One region of the Agreia sp. Leaf244 genome, then DNA from elsewhere that is predicted to be linked to it. Evidence: predicted binding sites of a transcription regulator. Region 1 holds the regulator's gene; the other holds the start of a gene.
What was found. Region 1 encodes HspR, which represses chaperone genes until heat shock. Its sites were predicted from a motif close to AAGTTGAGTCNNNNNGACTCAACTT; they were not measured.

Region 1 (8,503 bases):
GCGGGTCGTGCGCACGAGCCCCTGGCCGCGCAGCGCGTCGAGCGCCTCGCGCACGGTCGACACGGCCACGCCGAACTGTCGCGCCAGCTCCGTTTCTCGGGGCAGACGCTCGCCGTGCCCGACGAGCCCGAGCACGATGGCCTCGCGCATCCGCTGCTCGACCTGCTCGCTGCGGCCGGGGCCGGCGAGCGGCGCGAACACGGCCGAGCGGGCCTCCGCGGTGAGGCCGAGCGAACGCGACATCTGGCCTCCCGGAGCTGGATTCGACGCTATCACCTGGTGGTCTCCGCGGCGTTCCCTGAGCCTTGCCTGCGGGGCCGGTCAGCGCTTCGTGCTGCGCGTCACCGTGAACTTGGCGTTCTGCCCGACAACGTCGGTCGGCCCCACGATCTTGCGCAGGGTCGCGGCGTGCGAGAGCGAGCTGTTGAACACGGTCCAGAGCTCACCGCCCGACTCGAGCACACGCGCCGCGTCGCGGAACAGCCCGAGGGCCGCGTCCGCGTGCACGGCCGCGCCCACGTGGAACGGCGGGTTGCACAGGATGAGCCCGGCCGACGCATCCGGCTGCGAGCGCAGCGCATCGTCGCGAACGACCTCGACCCGGGCATCGAGCCCGTTGAGCCGCATCGTCTCGCGGGCGGATGCGACAGCCGACGACGACTGGTCGCTCGCGATCACCCGCGCCTCGGGCCGGGCCCGGGCGATCTCTGCGGCGAGAACGCCGGTGCCGCATCCGAGGTCGATGGCCACGTCGGGGTGCGCCGCCATCTGCGGAATGAACGACAGCAGGAAGCGCGTGCCGATGTCGAGCTTCGTGCCCGCGAAGGCGGTGCCCTGCGCGGCGACCCAGAGCTGCACGTCGTCGTGGAACTCGGTGCGCATCGCGGCAGTGTCGGATTCGGCGTGGGCGCCGGCCCGGGGCTGGGAGGCCACGAGCACGCGCGACTTCTGCCGCGCCAGGCTCACCCGCAGCTCGGCGAAGTGCGTCGTGAGCACGTCGTTCATGCTGGTCGAGAGGTGCTTGATGCGCCCGCCCGCGAACACCACGACCGACGGATGCGCGTGCCGGGCGATGAGCGCAGCCGCCTGCTCGAGCGCGGCGAGCGTTCGCGGCAGCTGCATGAGCACGACGGTCGCCCCCTCGACGAGTGAGGCGTCGAACGGCATCGACTCGTACGAGTCGGCGAGCCCCGTGCGGTCGGCGTTGCGGGCCAGGGCCCGCTCGCCCGTCAATGCATCCTGCTGAACCCGGATGCGCGTGGCCCCGTGCAGCCCGGCCGCGCCGAGCGTCAGCGCCCCGTAGCGATCGCCCAGCACGGCGACCTCCCCGGGAGCGGCCGCGGCAAGCGCATCCGCAGCCTCATCGAGAATCAGCCTGTCGCTGGCGTCGACCGCGAACAGGTTGGGAGCCTCGACGTCGGGAAAGCGGCGGAGGTCGTCGAACGAGAAATCGGGCATCCCCCCATCCTGACAGGGATGCGCCCGGACTGATATTCTGGCGGGCTCGCCGGACGGCGGCAGGAAGAGGCCGACGATGACCGACTATCTCGACGCGAACCGCGACAACTGGAATGATCGGGCGTCTGCGCACGCCACCCGCAGCGGAGTGGGCTACCAGGTGCAGCGCTACATCGACGATCGGCGGCTCATCTCCGACGTCGTGGGGTTCGACCGCGACCGGCTGGGCTCCGTCGAGCGGCTGCGCACCGTGCACCTGCAGTGTCACATCGGCACGGACACACTCTCGCTCGCGCGACTCGGCGCCCGTGTCACGGGGCTCGACTTCTCGCCCGTCGCGCTCGACGAGGCACGCCGACTCGTGGCGGAGACGGGCGACGACGTCGACTTCGTCGAGGCAGACGTCTACTCGGCACTGTCGGTGCTCGAGCCGCAGAGCTTCGACCTCGTCTACACCGGCATCGGCGCCCTCTGCTGGCTGCCCAGTGTTCAGCGGTGGGCGGAGGTCGTCGCGGGCCTGCTGAAACCGGGCGGCCGACTCTTCATCCGCGAGGGCCACCCCATCTTGTGGACGATGGACGAGCGCCTGACAGACGACCTGCACCTGCGCTTCCCCTACTTCGAGCAGAAGGCTCCGCTCGAGTGGAACGACGAGGCCAGCTACGTCGAGACGGATTAGCCTATCACCGCGACCACGACCTACGAGTGGAATCACGGCATCGGCGAGATCGTCACGGCGCTCCTCGATGCCGGCCTCAGGCTCACGATGCTCGTCGAACACGACAGCGTGCCGTGGCGAGCACTCCCGGGCCAGATGCTGCTGCGACCCGATGGCGAGTTCGCCCTCGATGCCCTCGCGGGAGTGGCCCCGCTGAGCTACACGATCCAGGCGGTCAGACCGGCAGTGTGAGTCGTGAATCACATCGTGCGCCTCACACGACAGTCGTCGAGATTCCGGTGTCTGCCGAGCGACGGTCAGGTAACGGCAAGGTGAATCCCTGCTCGCTCGCAGGCATTCGACACTACGGTCACAAGAGTGGCGACAACCGATACAGCGATCCAAGGCCTAGCGCCGCAGGGCATCTACGACCGATTCATCCGACCCGCTCTGCCGGAGCCCGAGATCTTCGAGAAGCCGCGCAACCTGCTCTGGGGCTTCATCGGAATCCACGTCGTCTACCTGCTCGGCCTGCTGCCCAATATCGTCGCCGGAACCGTCGAGGGCGACCTGCCCCTGTACCGCCGCTGGGCCATCGCCGCCGAGAGCTTCGGCCAATGGCCGGGCATCCACTTCGAGTGGGTCTACCCGATCGGGGCGATCCTGCCGATCGCCATCTCGAACATCGCGGGCCCCCAGCTCTACCAGCTGCTCTGGTTCGTGCTCATCGCCTCGCTGAACGCGGCGTCGATCGTGGTGCTCTCCAACCGCGGGCGCTCCCGCCGCGGCGTGCTGGCCTCGTGGTGGTGGCTCGGAATCCTCACTCTTCTGAGCCCGGTGGCGTTGCTGCGCCTCGAGGGCATCACCGCTCCCCTGGTGATCATCGCCCTCGTTCTGATCGCGCGCCGGCCGATCGTCGCATCCGTTCTTCTTGCCCTCGCCACGTGGATCAAGGTGTGGCCGGCCGCGATCTTCCTGGCCATCATCGGGGCGTTTCCGCGCCGCCGCATCGCGGTCGCGACCGGAGCCGTGTTCTCGGTGGGGGTCGCCGCCATCGTGTGGGCCTTCGGCGGCCTGCACTACCTTCTCGGCTTCGCGCAGATGCAGACCGCGCGCGGCCTTCAGCTCGAGGCTCCCGTGACAACGCCGTGGCTCTGGCTCGCGATCCTGAACAGGCCGGGCAGCCACATCATCAACAACACGGAGATCGCCACCCGTGAGGTCGTCGGCCCCTACGACCACATCGCCATTTCGCTGATGACGCCGGCCATGGCGCTGGCCGTCGTCGGCGTGCTCGCCCTCGTGGTGTGGGCCAAGCACCGTGGCGCTCAGACCCAGAGGCTGCTACTTGTCGCGTCCCTGGCGCTCGCCACCACGGTGGTCGTGTTCAACAAGGTGGGCTCACCGCAGTACATGCTCTGGCTGGCGCCGATCATCGCCGTGGGAATCACGCACGGATGGCGCGCCTGGAGAACGCCCGCGCTGCTCATGGTGGCCATCTCGGTGCTCACCACGTTCGTGTTCCCGATCCTCTACATGCCGCTCATCGCGGGAGATCCCGGGGTGGCGCTGCTGCTCACCGCCCGCAACGTTCTGCTCGTGGTGCTGCTCGGCTGGGCCGTGCGCGAACTCGTGTCGCTCGGGGCCCGGGCGGCCGGCGCGGAGCCCCGCTTCGAGCGCAGGGCGCGCGAGCGCGAGCAGCGCCGGGCGCGCCTGACCGCCTGACGGCCTGACCGCCTGACCGTCTAGAGGCGGCGCTCGTAGCAGAGCGACTCGGCGGCTCCCGCGTAGGCTCCGAAGTTCGGAATGAGCGTGTACCCCTCACGCTCGTAGAAGCGAACGGCGTCGGGCTGCGCCGTGCCCGTCTCGAGCCGCAGGGTGCTCCAGCCGCGGCTGCGAGCCCGCTCCTCGAGGGCGCGCAGCACCGCAACCGACACACCCGTGCCGCGCGCATCCGGCGTCACGAACATGCGCTTGATCTCGGCGCTGACATCGTCGAGCTGTCGCAGGCCGCCGCACCCCACGGGTCTTCCGGACTCGTCGTAGGCGACGACGAAGACGGGCACATCGGATGCCGACGGCTTGGTTCCCGGCTCGGTGTCACCGCCGTAGCGCGCGTCGATCTCGATGCGCTGCGCGGCTCGCAACGCCTCGGAATCGGGGTGGTCGAATGCCGTGTCTCGGATCTCGATCGATGCAGTGCTCACGGGCGACAACGCTACCCTTTTCAGTCATGCCCCTGCCGACGCCGCCCCTCGCCCCCACCACCGTCGTGGGGGCCCACAACTATCCCGACGATCTCGTGGCCGCCATCGTTCGCGCGACCGAGGCCGCGGCATCCGCCTGCCTGCCCCTCGTGGGGTCGGGCGACAAGAACGGCGTCGACGAGCTTGCCGTCGCGGCGATGCGGGATGCCCTGGGCCGGGCCCCGTTCGACGGTACGGTCGTGATCGGCGAGGGTGAGAAGGACGAGGCCCCGATGCTCGCGAACGGCGAGCGGCTCGGCACAGGCGCGGGCCCGGTGTGCGATGTGGCGGTCGACCCGCTCGACGGTACGCGGCTCGCGGCGGAGAACCTTCCGGGAGCGGTGGCCGTGATCGCGCTCGCACCGCGCGGGAGCATGTTCGACCCGCGCGACGTGTTCTACATGCAGAAGCTCATCGCGGGCGCGGCGGCGGTCGGGGTGCTCGATGTGCTCGCGTCGGCCACGCAGAATGCGACGCGGCTCGCCGACGCTCTCGGCAAGCCGATCGACGACCTCGTCGTGGGCGTTCTCGACAAGCCGCGGCACGCATCCGTCGTCGCCGAACTGCGCGGGCTCGGCGTGCGCGTGCACCTGGTGGGAGAGGGCGACGTGTCGATCGCGATCGCGGCGGCCACCCCGGGCTCGGGCATCGACGCCGTGATGGGAACGGGCGGCACTCCCGAGGGGATCATCGCGGCGTGCGCGGTGCGCTCGCTCGGCGGGTTCATGCAGGGCCGCCTGGATCCGCAGTCGGAGTCTCAGCGGGCCGCGGCCATCGCTGCGGGCCACGACCTGCACCGCGTCTTCACCCTCGACGAGTTGGTGGGGAGCGACCGAGTTCTCTTCGTGTCGACCCCGGTCACCTGACAGGTCGGCCTCGCGACGGCCGCGAGCGGCCTACCCGACCAGCACACTCGCTGCGCCAGTCGAGTAGCGAGGTACGAGCGTATCGAGACCAGCTAGTCGGTGGGGCGCCAGATCACGACTTCTGTGCGGCGCGCCGTGCGCGTTCCGTGCTTGAGCGACACCACGTCGCCCTGCACGTCGGCGGCGAAGACCCGGCGGTTGGGCCGGTTGAGCAGTTCGTCGGCGAGGGCGCTCTCGAGCTCGCGGACTCGGCCGGTGAGGGCGCTCACCTGGTTCTCGAGGGTCAGGATGCGGGCGATGCCCTCGAGACTCACGCCCTCCGCCGAGAGACGCGCGACCTCGCGCAGCTGCACCACGTTGCGCATCGAATAGCGACGCGACTTGCCCGCCGTGCGGGTGGGGCTCACGAGCCCGATGCGGTCGTACTGGCGCAGGGTCTGCGGATGCATGCCGGCCAGTTCGGCGGCCATGGCGATCGCGAACATCGGTGAGTTCTCGTCCATGGCCTGCCTTTCTGTACGAGGGGTTGCGAGGGAGACCCCCGGTGAGGGTGCGGTGACGACGCGAGAGGTTACTCGTGCGCCTTGGAGAGCAGCTCGAGGCGCGGGTTCTCCTGCGGCTCGACCGCGTGGAACGCCTCGAGCGCCTCGCGGGCCTCGGGGCTGAGGTGCGCGGGAACCGCCACCTGCACCACGGCGAGCAGGTCGCCGGTGCCCTTCGACGTCTCGACGCCTCTTCCCTTCACCCGCAGCACGCGCCCGGAGGGTGTGCCGGGTGCGACCTTGAGCTTGACGGGCTCGCCGCCGAGGGTCGGAACCTCGATCGTCGCCCCGAGCGTCGCCTCGACGAAGGTCACGGGAACGTTCACGCGCAGGTTCAACCCGTCGCGTTCGAATACGGGGTGTTTGCGCACAGTCACGGTCAAGACGATATCGCCTGGCTCGCCCCCGTCGGGACTGCCCTCACCCTTGCCGCGCAATTTGATCTTCTGGCCGTCGGAGACGCCGGCCGGGATCTTCACGGTGATCGGGCGCCCGTCTGCGGTCTGCAGCTTGATCGTGTCGCCCTTGGTGGCCGTGAGGAAGTCGATGGTGGCGCGGGCCGTGACGTCGCGGCCACGGGTCGGTCCGCCGAAACCGCGGAAGCCTCCGGACGATCCGCCGAAGAGGCCTCCGAGCAGGTCGTCGTACTGGCTGCCGGCACCGGGCTGGGTGTAGGTGTACTGCTGGCCTCCGCGGCCGCCTCCGCCGCCGCCGAACATTCCGCCGAAGACGTCTTCGAATCCGCCGCCCTGCTGGCCGGGAGCCTGGAAGCGGGCCCCTGAGCCCATGGCGCGGATCTGGTCGTACTCCTTGCGCTGCTCAGGATCGGACAGCACCGAGTTTGCCTCGGAGATCTCTTTGAACTTGGCCTCGGCTTTGGGATCGCCGGGGTTGGAGTCGGGGTGGTACTGACGCGCGAGCTTGCGATACGTCTTCTTGAGCTCGGCCTCGGAGATGTCTTTCGAGACGCCGAGCACCTTGTAGAAGTCCTTGTCGAACCAATCCTGGCTGGCCATTTTTTCCTTGTTGATCAGTGGTGCCCTTCGACAGGCTCGGGGAACGGGTCGTTCCCCGAGCCTGTCGAAGGGGCTCTACCAGGTTGTGTGTTACGCGCTGACCGGAGTCGAGACGACGACCTTGGCTGCACGCAGAAGCGTGGAGCCGAGGTAGTAGCCCGTCTCGACGACGTCGGCTACCGTCTCGACCTCGACATCGGCCGACGGCTGCTGGAAGATCGCCTCGTGCAGCTGCGGGTCGAAGGCATCGCCCGCGGCTCCGAACGGCTTCAGTCCCAGACGCTCGGTGCCGCCGCGCAGCTTCTGCGCGATGGATGCGAACGGCCCGTCGCCGAGGTCGCCGTGCTTCTCGGCACGGTCGAGATCGTCGAGCACCGGAAGCAGGACCTTGACGACCTCGCCGACGGTGCGCTCCCGCTCGACCTCTCGGTTCGCCTCGGTGCGCTTGCGGTAATTGGCGTACTCCGCGGTGACCCGCTGCAGGTCGGCGAGCCGTTCTGCAGCGAGCACCTCGTCGGAGGCCGTCGACGACGACGCAGAGGAGGCGTCTTCGAGGAAGCTCAGGTCGGCGTCGCTCAGCGAGGTCTCGACATCGGGGCCCTCGGCCTCGATGAACTCTCCCTCGATGATCGGTTCGGTGGCTGGAGAATCGCTCCCCGATCCTGTCGAGGGGCCCGCCGCCGAAGCCGCTTCCTCCCCTTCGACAGGCTCAGGGAACGAGTTCTGATCCGTCATGGTTACTTGTCCTTCGAGGGCTCGTCGTCTTCGACAACCTCGGCGTCGACCACGTCTTCGTCAGACGGGGCGTCCTGAGGTGCGTCGGTCGGCGCGTCGCCTTCGGCGGCTGCGTCGGCCTGGCTCGAGGCGTAGATGGCCTCGCCCAGCTTGCCCTGGCTCTCGTTGAGCTTGTCGAACGCGACCTTCACGGCCTCGTCGTTGTCTTCTCCGGCGAGTGCCGTCTTCAGCTCGTCGACGTCGGCCTGAACCGAGGTCTTGACGTCTTCGGGCAGCTTGTCCTCGTTCTCCTTGATGAGCTTGTCGATCGAGTAGGCGAGCTGCTCGGCGTTGTTGCGCACCTCGGCGGCCTCACGACGCTTCTTGTCTTCAGCGGCGTGCTCCTCGCCCTCGCGGACCATGCGGGCGATGTCCTCCTTCGAGAGGCTCGAGCCACCCGTGATGGTCATCGACTGCTCCTTGCCGGTGCCCTTGTCCTTCGCGGACACGTGCACGATGCCGTTGGCGTCGATGTCGAAGGTGACCTCGACCTGCGGGATGCCGCGCGGGGCCGGCGCGATGCCGGTCAGCTCGAATGTTCCGAGGTTCTTGTTGTCGCGGGTGAACTGGCGCTCGCCCTGGAAGACCTGGATCGCGACGGACGGCTGGTTGTCGTCTGCCGTCGTGAAGGTCTCGCTGCGCTTGGTCGGGATGGCCGTGTTGCGCTCGATGAGCGTGGTCATCATGCCGCCCTTGGTCTCGATACCGAGGCTCAGCGGGGTGACGTCGATGAGCAGAACGTCCTTGCGCTCGCCCTTCAGCACGCCGGCCTGCAGGGCGGCGCCGACGGCGACGACCTCATCGGGGTTGACGCCCTTGTTGGGCTCCTTGCCGCCCGTGAGCTTCTTGACGAGCTCGACGACGGCGGGCATACGGGTCGATCCGCCGACGAGCACCACGTGGGCGATGTCGTTGACCGAGACGCCGGCCTCGCGGATGACGT
Region 2 (8,503 bases), 440 kb from region 1:
TCTCGGCATCCGTCGTGACGCTGCGGAGCGGGTTCGGGGTGGCGAAGGTGTCGACGCCCTTCGCCTGCAGCGCGGCGATGACGCCGCTCCAGCTCGCGGACTCCGCGAAGGCTCCGTGCACGAGTACGACGGTCAGATCTTCAGCCATGATTCTCTCCTTGAGTTGGTGATTGCCGGTCAGACGAATTCCACGATGAGCTCGACCTCGACGGGCGAGTCGAGCGGCAGCACGGCGACTCCGACGGCGCTGCGCGAATGCACACCCGCGTCACCGAAGATGTCGCCGAGAAGGTTCGAGGCGCCGTTCAGAACACCGGCCTGGCCGCTGAACGACGGGTCGGATGCGACGAATCCCGTCACTTTCACGACGCGCGTGACGCGGTCGAGCGATCCGAGCGCTGCGGCGATGGCGGCGAGCGCGTTGATTGCACTGGTGCGCGCGAGGTCCTGCGCCTCGTCAGCGCTCACCACCCCGCCGACCTTGCCCGTGAGCGGGAGTTTTCCGTCAACGAAGGGCAGCTGGCCGGCCGTGTAGACGAGGGCACCGCTGATGGTAGCGGGAACGTAGGCGCCGGCCGGGGCGGCGGCCTGCTTCGGAATCTCGACCCCCAGGTCAATGAGTCGTTCGTCGATCCGTGACATGGTCTCGCTCCCTCATCAGTGCTGCCGGATGCCCGTGGCCGGGCCTCGTCGTCAGGCTACTCCCGGCGGGCGAATCATGGATGACCCTGGCACTGCCACCCGCCGGCAGGGGTGGCGCCGATGCCGAGGGGCGCCTCTCGAATTCGGGGCCTCTGCTCCCGAATGCAGCCACGGATCACATCTGTCAAGGGCGTCCAGAGCGATCCACGGGGTTCCCGTATGGTGACGCAATGTCATCCACGCCGACAACGACACACCCGCAAACCGACGGCACCTCGTCGAAGCTGACCCGTCGTATCGCCGGACCCCTTCTTTTTCTCTTCATCCTCGGCGACGTGCTCGGCGCAGGTATCTACGCCCTGATGGGAGTGCTGTCGGGTGAGGTCGGCGGCGCCCTGTGGGCGCCCCTCGCCCTGGCTCTGCTGCTCGCGCTGCTCACCGCCGGCTCGTATGCCGAGCTCGTCACGAAGTACCCGAAGGCGGGAGGCGCTGCGATCTTCGCGCAGCGCGCCTTCAAGCCGCAGATCATCTCCTTCCTGGTGGGCTTCAGCATGCTCGCGGCGGGCGTCACCAGCGCGGCCGGTCTGGCGATCGCCTTCGCCGGCGAGTACTTGAAGACGTTCATCGATGTGCCGACGATTCCCGCGGCCATGATCTTCCTCGTTCTCGTCGCGGCCCTGAACGCCCGGGGAATCAGCGAGTCGGTCAAGAGCAACCTCGTCATGACGGTGATCGAGGTCTCAGGGCTCGTCATCGTCGTGGTCGCGATCGCTGCGATGCTCGGCGGCGGGGGCGGCGAGATATCCCGCGTCGCGGAGTTCAGAGACGACACGTCTCCTGGCCTCGCGGTTCTCGGAGGTGCAGTCATCGCGTACTACTCGTTCGTGGGCTTCGAGACCTCCGCCAATGTGGCGGAGGAAGTGCGCAACCCGTCCCGCGTCTACCCGCGCGCACTGTTCGGGGCGTTGCTCGCCGCGGGCGTGGTGTACATCCTTGTGGGCCTCGCCTCGTCGATCGCCCTGCCGGCGGATGAGCTTGAGAAATCGTCCGGCCCGTTGCTGGCCGTCGTGGCGGCGACCGGCGTCGGTGTGCCCGAATGGGTGTTCAGCCTCATCGCGCTGATCGCGGTCGCGAACGGCGCCCTGCTCACCATGATCATGACCAGCCGGGTCACCTTCGGCATGGCCGAGCAGGGCCTGCTCCCACCCGTTCTCGGTCGGGTGCTTCCGAATCGCAGGACGCCATGGGTGGCCATCATCGCGACGACGGTGCTCGCGCTGCTGCTTACCCTGGTCGGCGACCTCACGACCCTCGCGTCGGCCGTGGTGCTCCTGCTGCTCTTCGTCTTCATCAGCACCAACATCGCCGTTCTGGTTCTGCGCCGCGACCGCGTGGAGCACAACCACTTCAGGGTCTGGACCTTCGTACCAGTGATCGGAGTCGCATCCTGCGTTCTGCTGCTCACCCAGCAGGATCCGATCGTCTGGCTGTTCGGCGCAGGCTTCCTCGTACTCGGCGCGATCCTCTATGTGATCGCGCGCGTGACCAAGCGCTCGTAGAACGCGAAGAAGGGGCAGGCCGTCGGGCCTGCCCCTTCCTCGTCTCTGTCCTGGTCGATCAGACGGTCAGCGTCTTGTGCTCGTCTGCGGCCTGTGCGGCCTTGACCTCGATCTTGCGTGGCTTCGCGCGCTCGCTCACGGGGATGATCACCGACAAGACCCCGCTGTCGTAGCTCGCGGAGATCTTCTCGGAGTCGACTCCGTCGCCCAGGCTGAACTGACGCAGGTAATCGCCGTTCGGTCGTTCGCGGGTGAGCCACTTGACCCCGTCGTGCGCGGCGGCCGTGCGCTGCGCGCGGATGGTCAGAAGCTGGCCGTCGACGTCGACATCGACGGAGCCCGGGTCGACGCCGGGAAGGTCGGCGCTCAACACGTACTGGTCGCCTTCTCTGTACAGATCGACGGGCATGAACTTCGGTCCTGGGCGGAAGTGCAGCAGGTCACCGGTGAGCCGGTCGAGCTCGCTGAAAGGATCAAAAGACATTGCCATGAGGATTCCCCTTTCTTGAACCTGAGTCGGGTTGACTCAACTTGTGAGGATTAAATTAGCACTCTCGATGCGGGAGTGCCAACAGCTCTCAAGCAGAAATTCAGGAATCCCAGTCGAGGTCGGGAACATCTCGCATCTCGTCGTCCCAGACGGGCCGACGGGGCTGCAGTTCGGCCGTGCGCCTCTCGAGTTCGAGTATCACTTCAGGATCATTAGGCTCGTCGCTGGAGCCCGGAACAGGAACCGAGGCGATCTGGCTGGCAGGGCCGATCAGCAGGTGCGCGGTCGCGCGCTGCCCTCCCTCTTCGATGATCGGAAATTCGATGACGTCTGATTCGTTCTTCATGGCCAGAGCCCTCGCAAGCCTCAGCACTGCCTTGCAGGTCTGATCGCCGGTGAGAACTTCTCCGCCCGCATAGTAGATCTTTCTCATACACCAATGTTTCCAAAATCCCGGAACAGACAGGCCAGGGCTTGATCTCCTGCTCGGCCGCGGCTACGTACCGACCCCGGATACCGAATAGCTTGATGAGGTCGCACTCGACCTTTCTTTCATGCCCGCTCCAGAATGCTCGTATGCTGGAGCCCATGACGGCAAGACAGGTGGTCCTCGCGGAGTACCTGCGTGCTCGGCGCTCCGCCCTCAAGCCCGAAGACGTGGGCCTGCCGCCCGATCCGCAGCGACGGGTGCAGGGGCTCCGGCGCGAGGAGGTCGCCGAGCGTGCGGGCATCAGCCTCGAGTACTACGTGCGCATCGAGCAGGGTCAGAACCACAGGATCTCCGAACAGGTGCTCGACGCCCTGGCTCGCGCGCTCGACCTCGACGAGAGCGGACGGAGCTACCTCTACAGACTCGCCCTGCCGTCTCCGTTCGACGCACGACCGGCGCGACCCGATCACGAGGTCAGCGAGCTTCTGCGCTCGATGCTCGACCAGTGGGCGGGCACGGCGGCGGTCATCTTCGATCGCAACCAGGACCTGCTGTTCGTCAACGCGCTCGCAGCGGCGCTGTCGCCCGGCTACGTTGTGCCGGGAAACAACAACGTCGAGATGATGTTCGGCACCCCTGCCGAGAACCGGTCGAACGAGCGCTGGCGCGACACCGCGAGAGACACCGTCGCCGCCCTGCGCTTCCACGCCGACCCCGACGATCCCCGCCTGCAGCAGCTGGTCGCGGAGCTCACGCCCGACCCCGACTTCCACGCGATGTGGACGGCCCACGAGGCCCGACCGTTCTCGTCAGGACTCGCTCCCAACTTCGTCGAGGGCTACGGTTGGGTCGAGCTCCCGTTCCAAGTGCTCGACGTTCCCGACGGACTCTTCATGAACGTCGTCGTGTGCGAACCCGACTCCCAGGCGGGCTTCGCCATAGAGCATCTGCTGGCCCGGCTGCGCGCCCCTGACGAGTTCGACGAGTCGGATGCCCTTCAGTCCGACGCGGGCGCAGAAGCAGTCGCCGAGCCGAGCGCCGCCGCCAGATAGGGCGCAGTCCGGCTGTCGGCGTTCGTCGCCACGACCTCCGGCGCTCCCGCCGCGACGACGCCCCCGCCCTTGTCGCCGCCCCCGGGCCCCATGTCGATGACCCAATCGGCGTCGGCGACCACGCTCATGTCGTGCTCCACCAGCACGACCGTGTTGCCGGCATCCACGAGGCCGTTCAGCTGGGTGACGAGCAGTCGCACATCGGCCGGATGCAGCCCCGTCGTCGGCTCGTCGAGAACGTAGAGCGTGTGGCCGCGTCTGGCGCGCTGCAGCTCGGTGGCGAGCTTGATGCGCTGCGCCTCACCGCCCGAGAGCTCGGTCGCGGGCTGGCCGAGGCGAAGGTATCCGAGCCCGACCTTGCGGAGGGTGTCGAGGCTGCGCGCGGCCGCAGGCACGTCGGCGAGGAACCCTGCCGCGTCGTCGACGGTCATCGCCAGCACATCGGCGACCGACGCGTCACGGTAGCGCACCTCGAGCGTCTCGGCGTTGTAGCGCGTGCCGCCGCAGTCAGGGCAGGGCGCGTAGCTGCCCGGAAGAAAGAGCAGCTCGACCGACACGAAGCCCTCGCCCAGGCAGGTCGGGCAGCGGCCTCCATCGACGTTGAACGAGAAGCGGCCCGCATCGAAGCCCCGCTCGCGCGCTCCATCGGTGGCAGCGAAGGTCGCGCGCACCGCGTCGAAGAGCCCCGTGTACGTGGCCAGGTTCGATCGCGGCGTGCGCCCGATCGGCTTCTGATCCACCTGCACCACCCGGTCTACGGCGGCATCGGCCAGCGCCCGCTCGGCGAGCACTCCGCCGACCAGACTCGACTTGCCCGAGCCCGACACCCCGGTCACCGCCGTCAGCACACCCAAGGGCACGTCGACGTCCAGGTTCCGGATGTTGTGGCGCGAGACCGCGCGCAGGCTCAGCCAGTCGCGCGGCTCGCGGGCGGCCCGCCGCGCAGGCTCCTCACCCGACGGGAACAGGAACGGCCGCGTGACCGACTCCTCCACCTCGGCGAGCCCGCCGACGGCGCCGCTGTACAGCACGCATCCGCCGCCCGAACCGGCCCCGGGGCCCACGTCGACGACCCAGTCGGCCTGGCGTACGACATCCATGTTGTGCTCGACCACGAACACCGAGTTGCCCGACGCCTTGAGCTGCTCGAGCACGGTGATGAGCGGCTCCGCGTCGGCGGGGTGCAGGCCGGCCGAGGGCTCGTCGAGCACGTAGATCACGCCGAACAGCCCGGAGCGCAGCTGCGTCGCGATGCGCAGCCGCTGCATCTCGCCGGGCGACAGGGTCGGGGTGGCGCGGCTGAGGCCCAGGTAGTCGAGGCCGAGGCCGACGAGAACCTCTATGCGCGCGAGCAGATCGCGCGAGATGGTGACGGCGACCTCGGTGAGCTCGCCCGACGAGCGGTCGGAGCGCGCGGCGCCCGCCGTCCTCAGCTCGGCGGTGGGCCGCAGAACGTCGGCGAGGCCCGCGAAGGGCATGTCGTTCAACTCGGCGATGCTGTATCCGGCGAAAGTGACAGCGAGCGCGGCCCGGGTGAGCCCGCTGCCGCCGCACAGCGTGCAGGGCGCGGTCTCGACGAAGCGCTCGGCGCGGTTTCGCTGCGCCTCGCTCTTCGAGTCGGCGAGGGTGTGCATGATGAAGCTCTTGGCGCTCCAGAATCGACCCTTGTAGGGCTTCGCCACGCGGTCGCGCTGCGGGGTCACCTCGACCACGGGCTGCTCGTCGGTGAAGAGCAGCCAGTCCCTGTCCTTCTGCGGCAGCTCGCGCCAGGGCCGGTCGATGTCGTAGCCGAGCCCGGCCGTCACGTCGCGCAGGTTCTTGCCCTGCCAGGCGCCGGGCCAGGCCGTGATGGCACCGTCGCGGATGCTCAGGGCCGGGTCGTGCACGGCCGTCGCCTCGGTCACGTCGTGCGCGATGCTGAGTCCGTGGCAGCGGGGGCAGGCCCCGGCCGCCGTGTTGGGCGAGAACGAATCGGAGTCGAGGCGGCCCGTCGCATCCGCCGGATAGGTGCCGGCGCGCGAGTAGAGCATGCGCAGCAGGTTCGAGAGCGTCGTGAGGGTTCCCACCGTGGAACGCGAACTCGGCGCCCCTCGGCGCTGCTGCAGGGCGACCGCCGGCGGAAGGCCCGTGATCTCGTCGACGTGCGGGGTGCTGCCCTGGGCGATCAGGCGCCGGGCGTAGGGAGCCACCGACTCGAGGAAGCGGCGCTGCGCCTCGCCGAAGATCGTGCCGAACGCGAGCGACGACTTGCCCGATCCCGACACGCCCGTGAAGGCCACGATGCGGTCGCGCGGCACGTCGACGTCGACGTCTCGCAGGTTGTTCTCGCGGGCGCCGCGCACGCGCACGAACCCGGGCTCGGCGGATGCGATGGGCTGGTTCGGGTCTGTCTGCACCATCTCAATCGTATGGGGGGTATGGGGAGTTCTCCCCCTGTGTGGGTATTCATGCCGCTGTTAGTGTCCTGTAGGTGCCCGATTCAGTCCCACAGACCTCATCCGCCCCACAGGCCGCAACGCCCCAGCCCTCCCGCGACCCTCAGCGCGACGCCCTGCGCCGCATGTACGGACCGCCCCGCGCGTTCGAGCTGGCCTTCCTGTCGCCGGCGCCGGCATTGGCCTACGCGGTTCCGGTGGCGGTCGCCGTGATCCTGGCCACAGTGGTCGCCCTCACGATCGCGCCGCGCGACGCGGTGGCGATCGTGAATGGCAACCTCACCCAGCTGGCCTCGTCGACCGCGGTTCTCGTGGCCTCCGTGATCGCCGCGATCCTCCTGTGCGCGGGCCACGCGTTCGGCATCACCGCGGCCACGCACTCGCTCATCGCGAACGCCACGGACTCCAGCCTCCCGGCGCGCGCCGCCTGGCGTCGTGCCGCCCGCCGCCCCGGCCTCGTCGCGCTGGCGTTCGTCGGCGCGCTCGCCCTCTTCGTCGCGGCCGTGGCCGCATCCATCGCGCTCATCATCGCCCCGCTCTGGACGATCGCCGGCCTCGTCGTCGTGCTCATCGCTCTGATCGTCACCGCCCCACTGCTGCTGGCGTGGCCGCAGATCGTGCTGGGCGACACGTCATGGGGAACGGCGCTTGCACGCGGCTGGCGCTCCGGGCGCGACATCGTGTCGGGACGAGCAGAGGATCGAACGCCGAGAGTCACTCTTATCATCGCTGCCGCACTCACAATCGGCGTCGGTGTCGGCCTGAAACTGCTCGCCGATCTCATTCCCCAGTCGCTGCTGTCCGCGATGGTCGCCGTCGCGGTCGGACTCATCGTTCCCGCCGTGTTCGTTCTGCTCATGACGGCCATCGCCGTGCGCGCGGTGATCGTTCGCGAGGAGTCCCGCGCCCGCATCGGAACCGAGCCCATCGTGCCGCACGCGACGCCGTCGTGGGCAGCTCCAGAGCCGGATGCCGGCACGCGCGGGGGCGCGCTCGTCGGGCTGGCCGTGCTGCTGGTTCCCGCCCTGCTCGCGGCGCCGCTCGCGCTCGTCAACCCGTGGGGATTCGTGTCGTATTCAGCCGGAACAGTGACCGAATTCAAGGATTCGGTGAGCATCGTATCCGTGGGCGACGACCGCACGGCCGTGCTGGGCGGCAACCCCGGCTACGACCTCAACACCCTGAAACTGTGCGAGGGCGCGACCTGTTCGCCGGTCCTCGCCATGTCGTCCTCCCTGTCGACCGCCACCGTCGGCACCGACGACGGCGGCCTGTTCACCGCGCAGTGGAGGTTCGTCGGAGACGAGGAGGACATCGCCGACAACCGGTTCGAGCTCGACGCCATCTCGACGAGCGCCGATGAGCTGCGCGAGTGGGACGACGCGACGACTGCCGAGGAGCTGCCCTCCCAGCTTCCGCCCGGAGACCGCACGACCGTGGCCGGGCTCGATTCGACGTTCGATGAAGACGACGAGCTCGACTCCCGAACCGTGGCCGACCGCAGCGCGGTCGCCGTCTCCGACGACGGCGAGCATCCGGTGATCGCCGCTGTGGCGCGGCGCACCGGCGGGCCGCCCGTGGCGACGGTGTGGATCATCTTCTGCGACGACGACGCGTGCTCGTCCACCACTACGACGACGACGACGCTCGAATGGATCGGCCAGGCTCCGAGCAGAGCATCGATCGACGTCGTCGTCACCGAAGACGGAACCGCGGTCGTGACCCTCGCGGACCGCTTCGACTCGCGCTCGGACGTGCCGATCCCCGCTCTGCGGGTGATCTCGGCGAGGGCCGATGGCGCCGAGCCTCGTGTCGAAGCTCCCCCGCTGGCTGCTGCGGTCGAGAGTGAGTATCCGTCCAGCATGGGCTACGACATCACGTTCGGTGCCCAGATC

Region 2: a site for HspR is predicted at 2,710-2,734, ahead of ASF06_RS09885 (Hsp20/alpha crystallin family protein). Genes of this name have one in related genera too.

What each region holds. Positions count from the first base shown of each region.
Region 1 is NZ_LMLX01000002.1:641,542-650,044, forward strand. Features, by position in the region: gene ASF06_RS07810 (GntR family transcriptional regulator) at 1-243, opposite strand, end outside; gene ASF06_RS07815 (class I SAM-dependent methyltransferase) at 322-1,458, opposite strand; gene ASF06_RS07820 (class I SAM-dependent methyltransferase) at 1,535-2,137, shown strand; gene ASF06_RS20000 (hypothetical protein) at 2,225-2,368, shown strand; gene ASF06_RS07825 (glycosyltransferase family 87 protein) at 2,495-3,841, shown strand; gene ASF06_RS07830 (GNAT family N-acetyltransferase) at 3,862-4,323, opposite strand; gene glpX (class II fructose-bisphosphatase) at 4,350-5,228, shown strand; gene ASF06_RS07840 (heat shock protein transcriptional repressor HspR) at 5,321-5,731, opposite strand; gene ASF06_RS07845 (DnaJ C-terminal domain-containing protein) at 5,800-6,786, opposite strand; gene ASF06_RS07850 (nucleotide exchange factor GrpE) at 6,877-7,521, opposite strand; gene dnaK (molecular chaperone DnaK) at 7,524-8,503, opposite strand, start outside.
Region 2 is NZ_LMLX01000002.1:1,086,340-1,094,842, forward strand. Features, by position in the region: gene ASF06_RS09870 (alpha/beta fold hydrolase) at 1-148, opposite strand, end outside; gene ASF06_RS09875 (RidA family protein) at 178-642, opposite strand; gene ASF06_RS09880 (APC family permease) at 873-2,201, shown strand; gene ASF06_RS09885 (Hsp20/alpha crystallin family protein) at 2,260-2,691, opposite strand; gene ASF06_RS09890 (hypothetical protein) at 2,792-3,037, opposite strand; gene ASF06_RS09895 (helix-turn-helix domain-containing protein) at 3,280-4,173, shown strand; gene ASF06_RS09900 (ATP-binding cassette domain-containing protein) at 4,119-6,572, opposite strand; gene ASF06_RS09905 (hypothetical protein) at 6,644-8,503, shown strand, end outside.